One region of the Yersinia kristensenii genome, then DNA from elsewhere that is predicted to be linked to it. Evidence: predicted binding sites of a transcription regulator. Region 1 holds the regulator's gene; the other holds the start of a gene.

Region 1 (5,156 bases):
ACAGATTCTTGGTCGACAGCGGATGTAGCCGACGGGTATCACTATAGCGACGAATCAGGGTATTGCGGTCAGCATCCAAAAACAGCAACTGCGGGGAAAAGCTATCCGGCAGTTGGGTCATGGCATGTTCAAATACCTCAGGAGATTCAGGCATATTGCGCACGTCTATGCTCACCGCGGCAGAGATATTCCTATCGGCAAGTGTACTCGCCAATTGCGGCAGCAGAACCACGGGCAAGTTATCGACGCAATAGAAACCCATATCTTCCAATGCGCGCAAAGCTACAGACTTCCCTGAACCGGAACGGCCGCTGACAATCATCAGCACCATGTGAGTGACTCCCTTTGTAGAACCTTGTATTCCGGCAACAGCCGGGCATCACGGATAAAATAGACGTTACTTGCCTGATTACGCTGTTTCTGGCGGTAATTCAGTCATGATTTGATAAAGCTCATCATCACTTTGCGCCGCCCGTAAACGACGACACACTGTTTTATCAGCTAATCGCTTGGCGACTAAAGACAAAGTGTGTAAGTGAGTTTTACATTGATCTGCTGGAACCAACAAGGCAAATAATAGATCAACCGGTTGGTTATCAATAGCATCGAAAGCAATAGGTTGGTCCAGGCGGATAAATACACCTACAGCGCGCAGTGTATCTTCCTCCAGCTTGCCATGAGGGATCGCGATACCACTACCAATACCTGTACTGCCCATGCGTTCGCGGGTTAACACAGCATCGAAAACGATCTGTGACGGCAGGTTCAGCTGTTTGGCAGCTAACTCGCTGATAATTTCCAAAGCCCGTTTTTTACTTGAGCAATGTACGGAGCTTTTGGTGCACTCGATATTTAATACCGAGCTTAATTGCAATGCTGGATCGTTGATCATCTCATCTTTCACTTAAGCGCTGTTTTACGCCTGATGCCAGCGGAATATTCTTCTCTGCTGGCATCAGGTGGTGTAGCGAGTGTAGAACCTTTGCTGTGTACCCGTCATACTTCAAGCTGCATGGATGTAACTCGAATTATCCAGGGTATATAACAGCAACAAGGGCCCCTAATGTTGTTTCAGTTTATCTTTATGCTTGTTTAACTGGCGGGCCAGTTTATCAACCAAAATATCAATTGCGGCGTACATATCTTCCTGCTCTGAACTTGCGTGCAACTCGCCCCCATTCACATGCACCGTTGCTTCTGCAATTTGTTTTACTTTTTCGACACTTAAAACCACATACACCTGGTTAATTCGATCAAAATATTGCTCTAGTTTGGCAAATTTAGTGGTCACAAACTCGCGTAATGCTTCGGTTATTTCGACATGATGTCCGGTAATATTGAGTTGCATAGTGTCTTCCTTCTCAGTTCAGGTCAAACCAACTGTTTACGCTGGTTTGACGGCGGGATGGATAACGACTCTCGGTACTTCGCGACGGTACGCCGTGCCACCATAATGCCTTGTTCGCATAATAGTGTCGTCAGCTTACTGTCACTCAGTGGTTTGGCAGGATTTTCTGCCGCAACCAATTTTTTCACCAGTGCACGGATTGCAGTGGAAGAAGCTTCACCCCCGCTTTCTGTATTGACGTGACTGGAGAAGAAATATTTCAGCTCGAAAATACCCCGAGGACTGTGCAGGAATTTCTGCGTGGTCACACGGGAAATTGTCGACTCATGCATATCCACGGCTTGGGCAATGTCTGCCAGTACCATGGGTTTCATAAATTCAGGCCCACTTTCAAAAAAGGCCACTTGCTGCTCAACAATGCAGCGCGCCACTTTTAACAGTGTCTCATTACGGCTTTCAAGGCTTTTTATCAACCATTTTGCCTCTTGCAGATTGCTGCGGATAAACTGCCCGTCACTGTCATTACGGGTGCTGCTGCCCATTGCCGCATACTGCTGGTTGATTTTCAGGCGTGGAATGCTATCGGCATTCAGCTCTACCGTCCAGTGCCCTTTGTCTTTACGCACCAGAACGTCCGGTATGACGTACTCAGATTCCCCGGTATTGATAGACTGGCCAGGGCGCGGATCCAGTGATTGAATCAGAGCAATGGCTTCTTTAAGTGTATCTTCTTTTAACCGACTTAAACGGATCATCGTGCGGAAATCATGGTTGCCTAGCAAATCCAGATAATCACTAATGACCAGGCGCGCTTCGGCAAGATAAGGCGTGTCTTTGGCATATTGCGACAACTGCACCAACAGGCATTCACGCAAGTTGCGAGCAGCGACACCAATGGGATCAAAGTGTTGTATTCGCTTAAGCACCGCTTCAACTTCGTCTAACCCGACGTTTTCATCTCCCATACTTTCCAGAATGTCTTCCAGTGGCACAGTAAGATAGCCGGTTTCATCAACCGCATCGACGATAGAAGTCGCAATCGCAGCATCAGTTTCAGAAAAGGGGGTCAAGTCCACTTGCCACATTAAATAATCTTGTAGCGTTTGGGTGGTTTCCCCCTGGTAGACCGGTAGTTCGTCGTCACTGTAATCATTGCCCATACCAGATGGTGTGCCCGCGGTGTAAATCTCATCCCAGGTGGCATCCAGTGGTAACTCTTCCGGCATATCTTTTTGTTCCAGCGCTTCGCGCGTATCAAGCGCTTCACTGTCTACCGTTTCTTTTGCATCTATCTCTTCGTGAAGATCGGTTTGCTCAAGCAGGGGGTTACTCTCCAGCGCTAACTGAATCTCCTGCTGGAGCTCTAGCGTAGAAAGCTGCAACAGGCGAATAGCCTGCTGTAGCTGCGGAGTCATGGCCAGTTGTTGGCTGAACTTGAGTTGCAAACCTTGCTTCATAATGCAGTATCAATTTTCCTGGTGGCTAACAAAGTCATTAATAGTGTGCCGTGATGAGAAGATTAAAGGCGGAACTCCTCACCCAGATAAACACGTTTAACTTGTTCGTCGGCCAAAATTTCCTGTGGTGTTCCGTGAGCGATTAAATGCCCTTGGCTTACAATATAAGCCCGCTCACAAACGTCTAGTGTTTCGCGCACGTTATGGTCGGTAATTAGGACACCGAGGCCACTGTCGCGCAGGTGTTCAATTATTTTTTTGATATCAATAACAGAAATCGGGTCAACCCCAGCAAACGGTTCATCCAGCAGAATAAATTTAGGATTAGCCGCCAGTGCACGGGCGATTTCAACCCGGCGACGTTCACCACCGGAAAGTGATTGGCCCAGACTGTCACGTAAATGAGTAATATGGAACTCTTCCATTAACTCATCAGCCCGCTCCTGACGTTGCTCAGATGAGAGGTCTTTACGGATTTCCAGCACCGCCATCAGATTGTTAAAGACACTCAGGCGGCGGAAGATGGAAGCTTCTTGCGGTAAGTAGCCAATTCCGCGCAGGGCGCGTTCATGGAGAGGCAAGAGGCTGATATCTTCGTCATCAATCACAATACGCCCGGCGTCACGCTGAACAATGCCGACGACCATATAAAAAGTGGTGGTTTTACCGGCACCGTTTGGCCCAAGTAAACCGACAATCTCACCGGACTTTACTTTCAAGCTGACGTCTTCGACCACTTTACGGCCTTTGTACGCCTTAGCCAGTTTTTCTGCGATTAATGTTGCCATAAATGATTAGTTACTCTTCTTTTGGCCTGAAGCTGCTGGCCCTTTATCTTGTAATTGGGACGGTAATAGCACGGTGGTGACGCGCTTGCCTTTATCACTGAAGGCTTCCATCTGCTGTTTTTTCACCAAATAAGTGATGCGATCACCTTTGATATTGCTATCAAGCTGCTCCAGATAGGCATCACCGGTCAATACGACAAAATCGTTAGCGACTTCGTAACGCAGTTTCTGCCCATGACCTTTCACGGGTTTACCGCTGTCTTGCATCTGATAGAAAGTGACCGGATTACCAAAACCTTCAATGACCATTTTGCTTTGATCACCCCCCGGACGGGTCACCACCACTTTATCAGCCTTAATCTCAATAGTGCCTTGCTTGATAATCACATTATCAGTAAATGTGATGGTATTCGCCGCCATATCTAGCGCTTGTTTGACGGAATCAACCTTGACGGGCTGATCGGTATCACCCGTTAAAGCCAATGCTGGCAAGCTAGCGGCCAAAAGTGAGCTGGCAAGCAAAAAATGACGAATTTTATTTTTGGATTTCATAAGAGGTTTTAACCTTTTCAATCAGCTCGGCGGTTTTATCCCGCAAATTGCCACGCATTTTCATACCGTTAGATGTAAATCCAACACCAAAGAGGGTTACTTCATCATCTGAGGAGACATCCTGAGTGATCAAATTAACCTGGGCGTTATCCGTTTTAATTTTTTGTAACTGTGCGTCTGGGGTTAGGCTATCAACCTCGACGTGACCATACAAATAAAGCATCTTATCATTGGTCAGCTTGGCGCGATCTGCACGTACTGACCAAGTGGCAACGGCATTCTCATCAAACATTGTCATGACTGGCCGGGTAAACCAGGTCAGCTCTTGTTCGCTGAAGTTCTGGACTTCTTCTGCTACCAGTTTATAACTTAATTGCCCAACTGGATTAAAAACCACGGTAACAGTATGTTGGCTTTGCGATGAGGGTTCCTGATCATTCGCCACATTTTGTATACCTTGTTGATTAAAACCAGAAAAATTCCAGCCAATCAACGCTAACGCAATCAGTGCTAAGGATAGTGTTATCCATAGTCTTGTTTTACTCATATCGACAATCCTTTAGCACCTTCGAGTTTACCCTGGGCTAATAATATCAAATCACATAACTCGCGTACTGCACCGCGCCCGCCCTTGATTTGCGTGACATAATCCGCTTTGGGGATGAGCAACGGATGGGCATCCGCTACGGCGACGGATAAGCCCACTTGTGCCATTACGGGCCAATCAATCAAATCATCACCAATATAAGCAACTTGCTCAGGCAGGCATTTTAATGCGGCCAATAACGCGTTATAGGCGACCAGCTTATCAGATTGCCCTTGATAAAGGTGGGTAATACCTAAGGTGTTGGCACGGTCTTCCAGTAATTTGGCATTGCGGCCAGTGATAATTGCCACCTCAATACCCGAGGTTATCAGGCAGCGGATACCATAGCCATCCCGCACATTGAAAGCTTTCAGCTCTTCGCCCTGATTCCCCATATAAATCAGGCCATCGGACATGACACCATC
Region 2 (5,156 bases), 1.1 Mb from region 1:
GTGCTGTTTCAATGATGATATTCAGGGCACAGCGGCGGTCACGTTAGGCAGCCTGATTGCCGCCAGTCATGCCGCAGGTAGCCAGTTGCGCGACCAGACTGTCACTTTCCTCGGGGCCGGTTCTGCGGGTTGTGGTATTGCCGAGCAAATTATCGCGCAAATGATTTCAGAAGGGCTGAGTGAAGAACAAGCGCGGGCGCGCGTCTTTATGGTCGACCGTTTCGGTCTGTTGACTGACAAACTGCCTAATTTATTGGATTTCCAAAGCAAATTGGTGCAAAAAAGCGACAAATTACAGAGTTGGAACCTGGCCAGTGACTCAATCTCTTTGCAGGATGTGGTGCGTAATGCCAAACCTACCGTGCTGATTGGGGTTTCTGGTCAACCGGGGCTGTTTACCGAAGAATTAATCCGCGAGATGCACAAACACTGCGCACGCCCAATCGTTATGCCACTGTCGAACCCAACATCACGGGTTGAAGCTCGTCCAGAAGACATTATTAACTGGACCGATGGCGCAGCTCTGGTGGCGACGGGCAGTCCTTTCTCGCCGGTCAGTTATAAAGATAAACTGTATCCGATTGCTCAATGCAATAATTCTTATATCTTCCCGGGTATTGGCTTAGGTGTGCTGGCATCGGGTGCCAAACGCGTCACCGACGGCATGTTGATGGCAGCCAGCCGAGCATTAGCAGGATGTTCACCGCTAGCGCTTAACGGTGAAGGGGCATTGTTGCCGAATATCGACGACATTCAAGCCGTATCCAAAACCATTGCGATGCAGGTCGGTAAAGCCGCACAGTTGCAAGGCGTCGCCATTGTGACCTCAGAAGAAGCACTGGCAAAAGCCATTGAGCACAACTATTGGCAGCCACAGTATCGTACCTACAAGCGGACTTCGTTCTAAATGCTGCCCGGCCTACGTGACTGCGTAGGCCGGTTACCGGCGAATACGCGCCTTTTATATAATTTAATCCAAAGTAGATAAGAAACTATTGGCATGACATGAGCAGGTACAGTAGCCTTGCCCATATCACCAGTGAATTGAATGCACTAAAGGCCTCAGAATGTGGAAACGCCTGATTATTAGCTTAATTATCATCGCAGGGTTGCTGATGGTGACAGCTATTGCGCTCGATCGCTGGATCAGTTGGAAAACAGCCCCTTTTATCTACGATGAGCTACAAGACTTGCCCCACCGGCAGGTCGGTGTGGTATTGGGTACAGCCAAATATTACCGTACTGGTGGTATTAATCAGTTTTATCAATACCGTATTCAAGGGGCATTAAACGCTTATAACAGTGGCAAAGTCAGTTACTTACTGCTTAGCGGTGATAATGCTTTACACAGTTATAACGAGCCGATGACCATGCGCCGTGACTTGATAGCCGCAGGGGTAGCCCCCTCTGATATCGTGTTGGATTATGCAGGTTTTCGCACGCTAGATTCTATTGTGCGCACTCGTAAGGTGTTTGATACCAATGATTTTATTATCATTACTCAGCGTTTCCATTGCGAGCGGGCATTATTTATCGCTATGCATATGGGGATTCAAGCGCAGTGTTTTGCCGTACCATCACCCAAAGATATGCTCAATGTCCGGGTACGAGAAATCTTTGCCCGCCTTGGTGCCCTGACTGATCTCTATATTTTGAAACGCGAGCCGCGCTTCCTCGGGCCATTAATCCCTATCCCTGCGGTACACGTCATACCCGATGATGCACAAGGCTATCCGGCAGTATCGCCAGAACAGTTAGTTGAACTGGAACAGCGGCTGGCAGAAGAAAAACAGAAAAAAACAACACCAACACCAACACCAACACCAACACCAACACCAACACCAACACCAACACCAACACCAACACCATAATTCTGAATACGCTTTTGTTTTGACGTTAAGTTCAATCAAAAGCGCTTTCAGTTACCCCCCTTGCCCCAAAAACGCCCCCACATCACTTTCAACTTCCCCCATTTCCTGTAATAACTGCAAGGTTTCCAGCGCCTCATCCTCATCCAACCGGCTCATGGCAAAACCTACATGTACCAAAACCCAATGCCCCAACAAAGCGGCGCTGGCCTGCTCATCTGCGGCGACCAGCATAATATTCACCGAGCGGCGTACACCACAGACATCTACCCATGCCGTGCCCGATTGAGTCTCATCTAACGCAACAATTTGTCCAGGTATCCCTATACACATAATCCGGCTCCCACGGTATCACGGCATAAAAAAAGTAAATTCATTCCACCTCCAACCGCTTAATCATCACGCCATCATCAGCCGCACCAATACGCAAATGACTGCCAGCACACAATGGGCAGCGGGTCACTTTACTGCTGAGCAAATTAATGAATTGCTGGCAGTCATGACACCACACTTGTGATGGCTGCTGGCTAAGATGCAAAACACAGCCCTCAGCCAAAGTGCCACGACACACCAGCTCAAAACAGAACTCCAACGCCTGCGGCTCGACACAAGAAAATGCGCCGGTTTCCAGCCACACCCCGGTAATTCTCTGCGCGCCATGCAGCCGTGCCTGCTGTTCCATCATGGCAATAGCGTTTTGGCACAAGGTAATCTCATGCATGACTGTTCTCCCAGTATGGATTTATCTTACAAAGATAATGCAAAGACGGTGCCAGTAATGCTGCATTTCCCACTGGAACAACGTTCAAGTTAACAAATTGATAAATAATGATATTTACCAAGTTCGCCCCACCATGAATTCATAGAATGAATAATTACTGTCGAAGTGTCATCAAACGGCGGCAGTTTCGTCACTAATGTCGACATGTCACTGCGCAATCTCCCTGTTTTTACTGCCTTTTAAACTCCTGCCTTTTATCTGCAATCACCTTAATGCCCAACTGGCGCGGCTTCACAGCTCTTTTGCATTGGCGTCCACCGTACTGGCACAGAATATGCTTTGTCGCTGAGAAATGATTTCTCACAGCCTGACTGTCACCAGATTTTTGTCCCGGAGGGTATGGCCATGAACCGCTTTGTGATTGCGGAGCCAAGGCTTTGTATTGGATGCAATACCTGCATGGCTGCTTGCAGCCAGGTGCATAAAGCCAAGGGTTTACAACAGCATCCCAGATTGACCCTGATGCGTAACGCCACGGTTACGGCGCCGATTCTCTGTCGCCAGTGCGAAGATGCGTGGTGTGCACGGGTTTGCCCGGTCAATGCCATCACTCTGACCAATAACGCTGTCGAATTGGATGAAACCATCTGCATCGGTTGCAAGCTTTGTGGTATCGCCTGCCCGTTTGGTGCCATCACACCGGCTGGCAGTAAGCCCCTGGCGGTGCCAGACACATTCCCTGAATACATTCCGATGACCACGTTATCTGATGTGCCATTCAGCCCGGCCAGTATGAATCCGTTCCTCGCCTGGAATGCTGGAGTACGGACTGTCGCGGTGAAATGTGACTTATGCAGCTTCCAATCACAGGGGCCGGAATGTGTGCGGGTCTGCCCGACCAACGCCTTGATGCTAGTGGATGAGCACAGTATTGAGCAGGCGAATCGCGCCAAGCGGCTGGCGGCTGCCAGCGGGTTTGCCAACGAGCTGCCCTTTATGGCCGTGGACACCTCGTCCGCCATCTCTCATGAGGAGCAGAAAAGATGATGAATTCGCTTGAGTTATTAGGCCTCTCCTTGCTGCTTTATCTGGCTGGCGCATTGCTTTCTCTGCTTCTGGCACGGCGCGAGACTCTGGCGATTTATACGGCAGGGCTGGCGTCATTGCTGGGTGGCGTTGCTGGCCTGTTTGCCGCCGCTCCCACTCTGCTGGGGGGCGCTATAATCACTTTCATCACCGCGGGGCCATTCCCGTTTGCGGCCTTCAGTCTGCGCCTTGATCCATTGGCGGCATTTATGCTGATGGTCATCTCACTGTTGGTGGTGATAACCGCCCTCTATTCGCTGGCCTATGTGCAGGAATACAAAGGCCGTGGGGCGTGGGGAATGGGGGTCTTTATGAACCTATTCATCGCCTCGATGGTGGCGCTGGTGGTGGTGGATAACGCTTTCTACTTTATTATTTTCTTCGAAATGATGTCGCTGGCCTCTTACTTCCTGGTGATTTCCGATCAGGACGACGACGCCATTAGCGCGGGCTTGCTCTATTTTCTGATTGCCCACGCCGGTTCCGTGCTGATTATGATTGCTTTCTTCCTGCTGTACCGCCTCAGCGGTAGTCTCGAATTTGCCGCTTTCCGCCAAACCAACCCACAGCCGGTCATGGCCTCGATTATCTTCTTGTTAGCTTTCTTCGGCTTTGGTGCCAAAGCTGGGATGCTGCCGCTCCATGGCTGGTTGCCACGTGCGCACCCCGCTGCCCCGTCCCATGCTTCAGCCCTGATGTCCGGTGTCATGGTCAAAATTGGTATCTTCGGTATCATCAAAGTCGGCATTGATTTACTCGGCGCAAGCCAACTGTGGTGGGGCGTGGTGGTGCTGGGTTTTGGCGCGGTATCCTCGGTGCTCGGCGTGCTGTATGCCTTGGCGGAGCACGACATCAAACGCCTGCTGGCATACCACACTGTTGAGAACATCGGCATCATCCTGATGGGGGTGGGAGTCGGCATGATAGGCATTGCCAGCCATCAGCCGGTGTTAGCCGCCCTTGGCCTACTCGGCGCACTCTATCATCTGCTTAACCACGCCGTCTTCAAAGGGCTGCTGTTCCTTGGGGCTGGCGCAGTGATTTATCGCTTACATACCAAAGACATGGAGAAGATGGGCGGGTTGGCCAGAATGATGCCTTATACCGCGCTGACCTTTCTGGTGGGATGTATGGCGATCTCCGCCCTACCGCCATTCAATGGTTTTGTCAGTGAATGGTTTACTTATCAATCACTGTTTACCATGACCAAAGATGGCGGCTTTATTATTCGCCTTGCCGGGCCGATTGCTATTGTGATGTTGGCGATTACTGGCGCACTGGCGGCGATGTGTTTTGTGAAAGTTTACGGCATTAGCTTCTGCGGGTTACCACGCACAGAAAAAGCCGCCCAGGCGCGGGAAGTCCCCTGGCCGATGACCGCCGCCATGCTGTTATTGGCATTGCTGTGTTTGGTGTTAGGGATAGGCGCCACGCACGTCGCTCCGGTGATTGCCCGCATTGCTAGCAGCTTGATAACCGCC

What was found. The regulator sigma-54, encoded in region 1, starts transcription at its own class of promoters, with help from an activator protein. The targets are predictions, from matches to a motif close to GTTGGCACANNTTTCGCTNT.
Region 2: the regulator sigma-54 is predicted to act here: its motif matches at 2,626-2,645, upstream of hypA (hydrogenase maturation nickel metallochaperone HypA).

What each region holds. Positions count from the first base shown of each region.
Region 1 covers NZ_UHIY01000001.1:1,783,445-1,788,600, forward strand. Annotated here, with positions in the region: gene rapZ (RNase adapter RapZ) at 1-331, opposite strand, end outside; gene ptsN (PTS IIA-like nitrogen regulatory protein PtsN) at 410-892, opposite strand; gene hpf (ribosome hibernation promoting factor) at 1,061-1,348, opposite strand; gene rpoN (RNA polymerase factor sigma-54) at 1,372-2,805, opposite strand; gene lptB (LPS export ABC transporter ATP-binding protein) at 2,868-3,593, opposite strand; gene lptA (lipopolysaccharide ABC transporter substrate-binding protein LptA) at 3,600-4,145, opposite strand; gene lptC (LPS export ABC transporter periplasmic protein LptC) at 4,129-4,692, opposite strand; gene kdsC (3-deoxy-manno-octulosonate-8-phosphatase KdsC) at 4,689-5,156, opposite strand, start outside.
Region 2 covers NZ_UHIY01000001.1:2,910,677-2,915,832, reverse strand. Annotated here, with positions in the region: gene DX162_RS13305 (NAD-dependent malic enzyme) at 1-907, shown strand, start outside; gene sanA (outer membrane permeability protein SanA) at 1,068-1,871, shown strand; gene DX162_RS13295 (HypC/HybG/HupF family hydrogenase formation chaperone) at 1,923-2,201, opposite strand; gene hypA (hydrogenase maturation nickel metallochaperone HypA) at 2,242-2,589, opposite strand; gene DX162_RS13285 (4Fe-4S dicluster domain-containing protein) at 2,995-3,636, shown strand; gene hyfB (hydrogenase 4 subunit B) at 3,633-5,156, shown strand, end outside.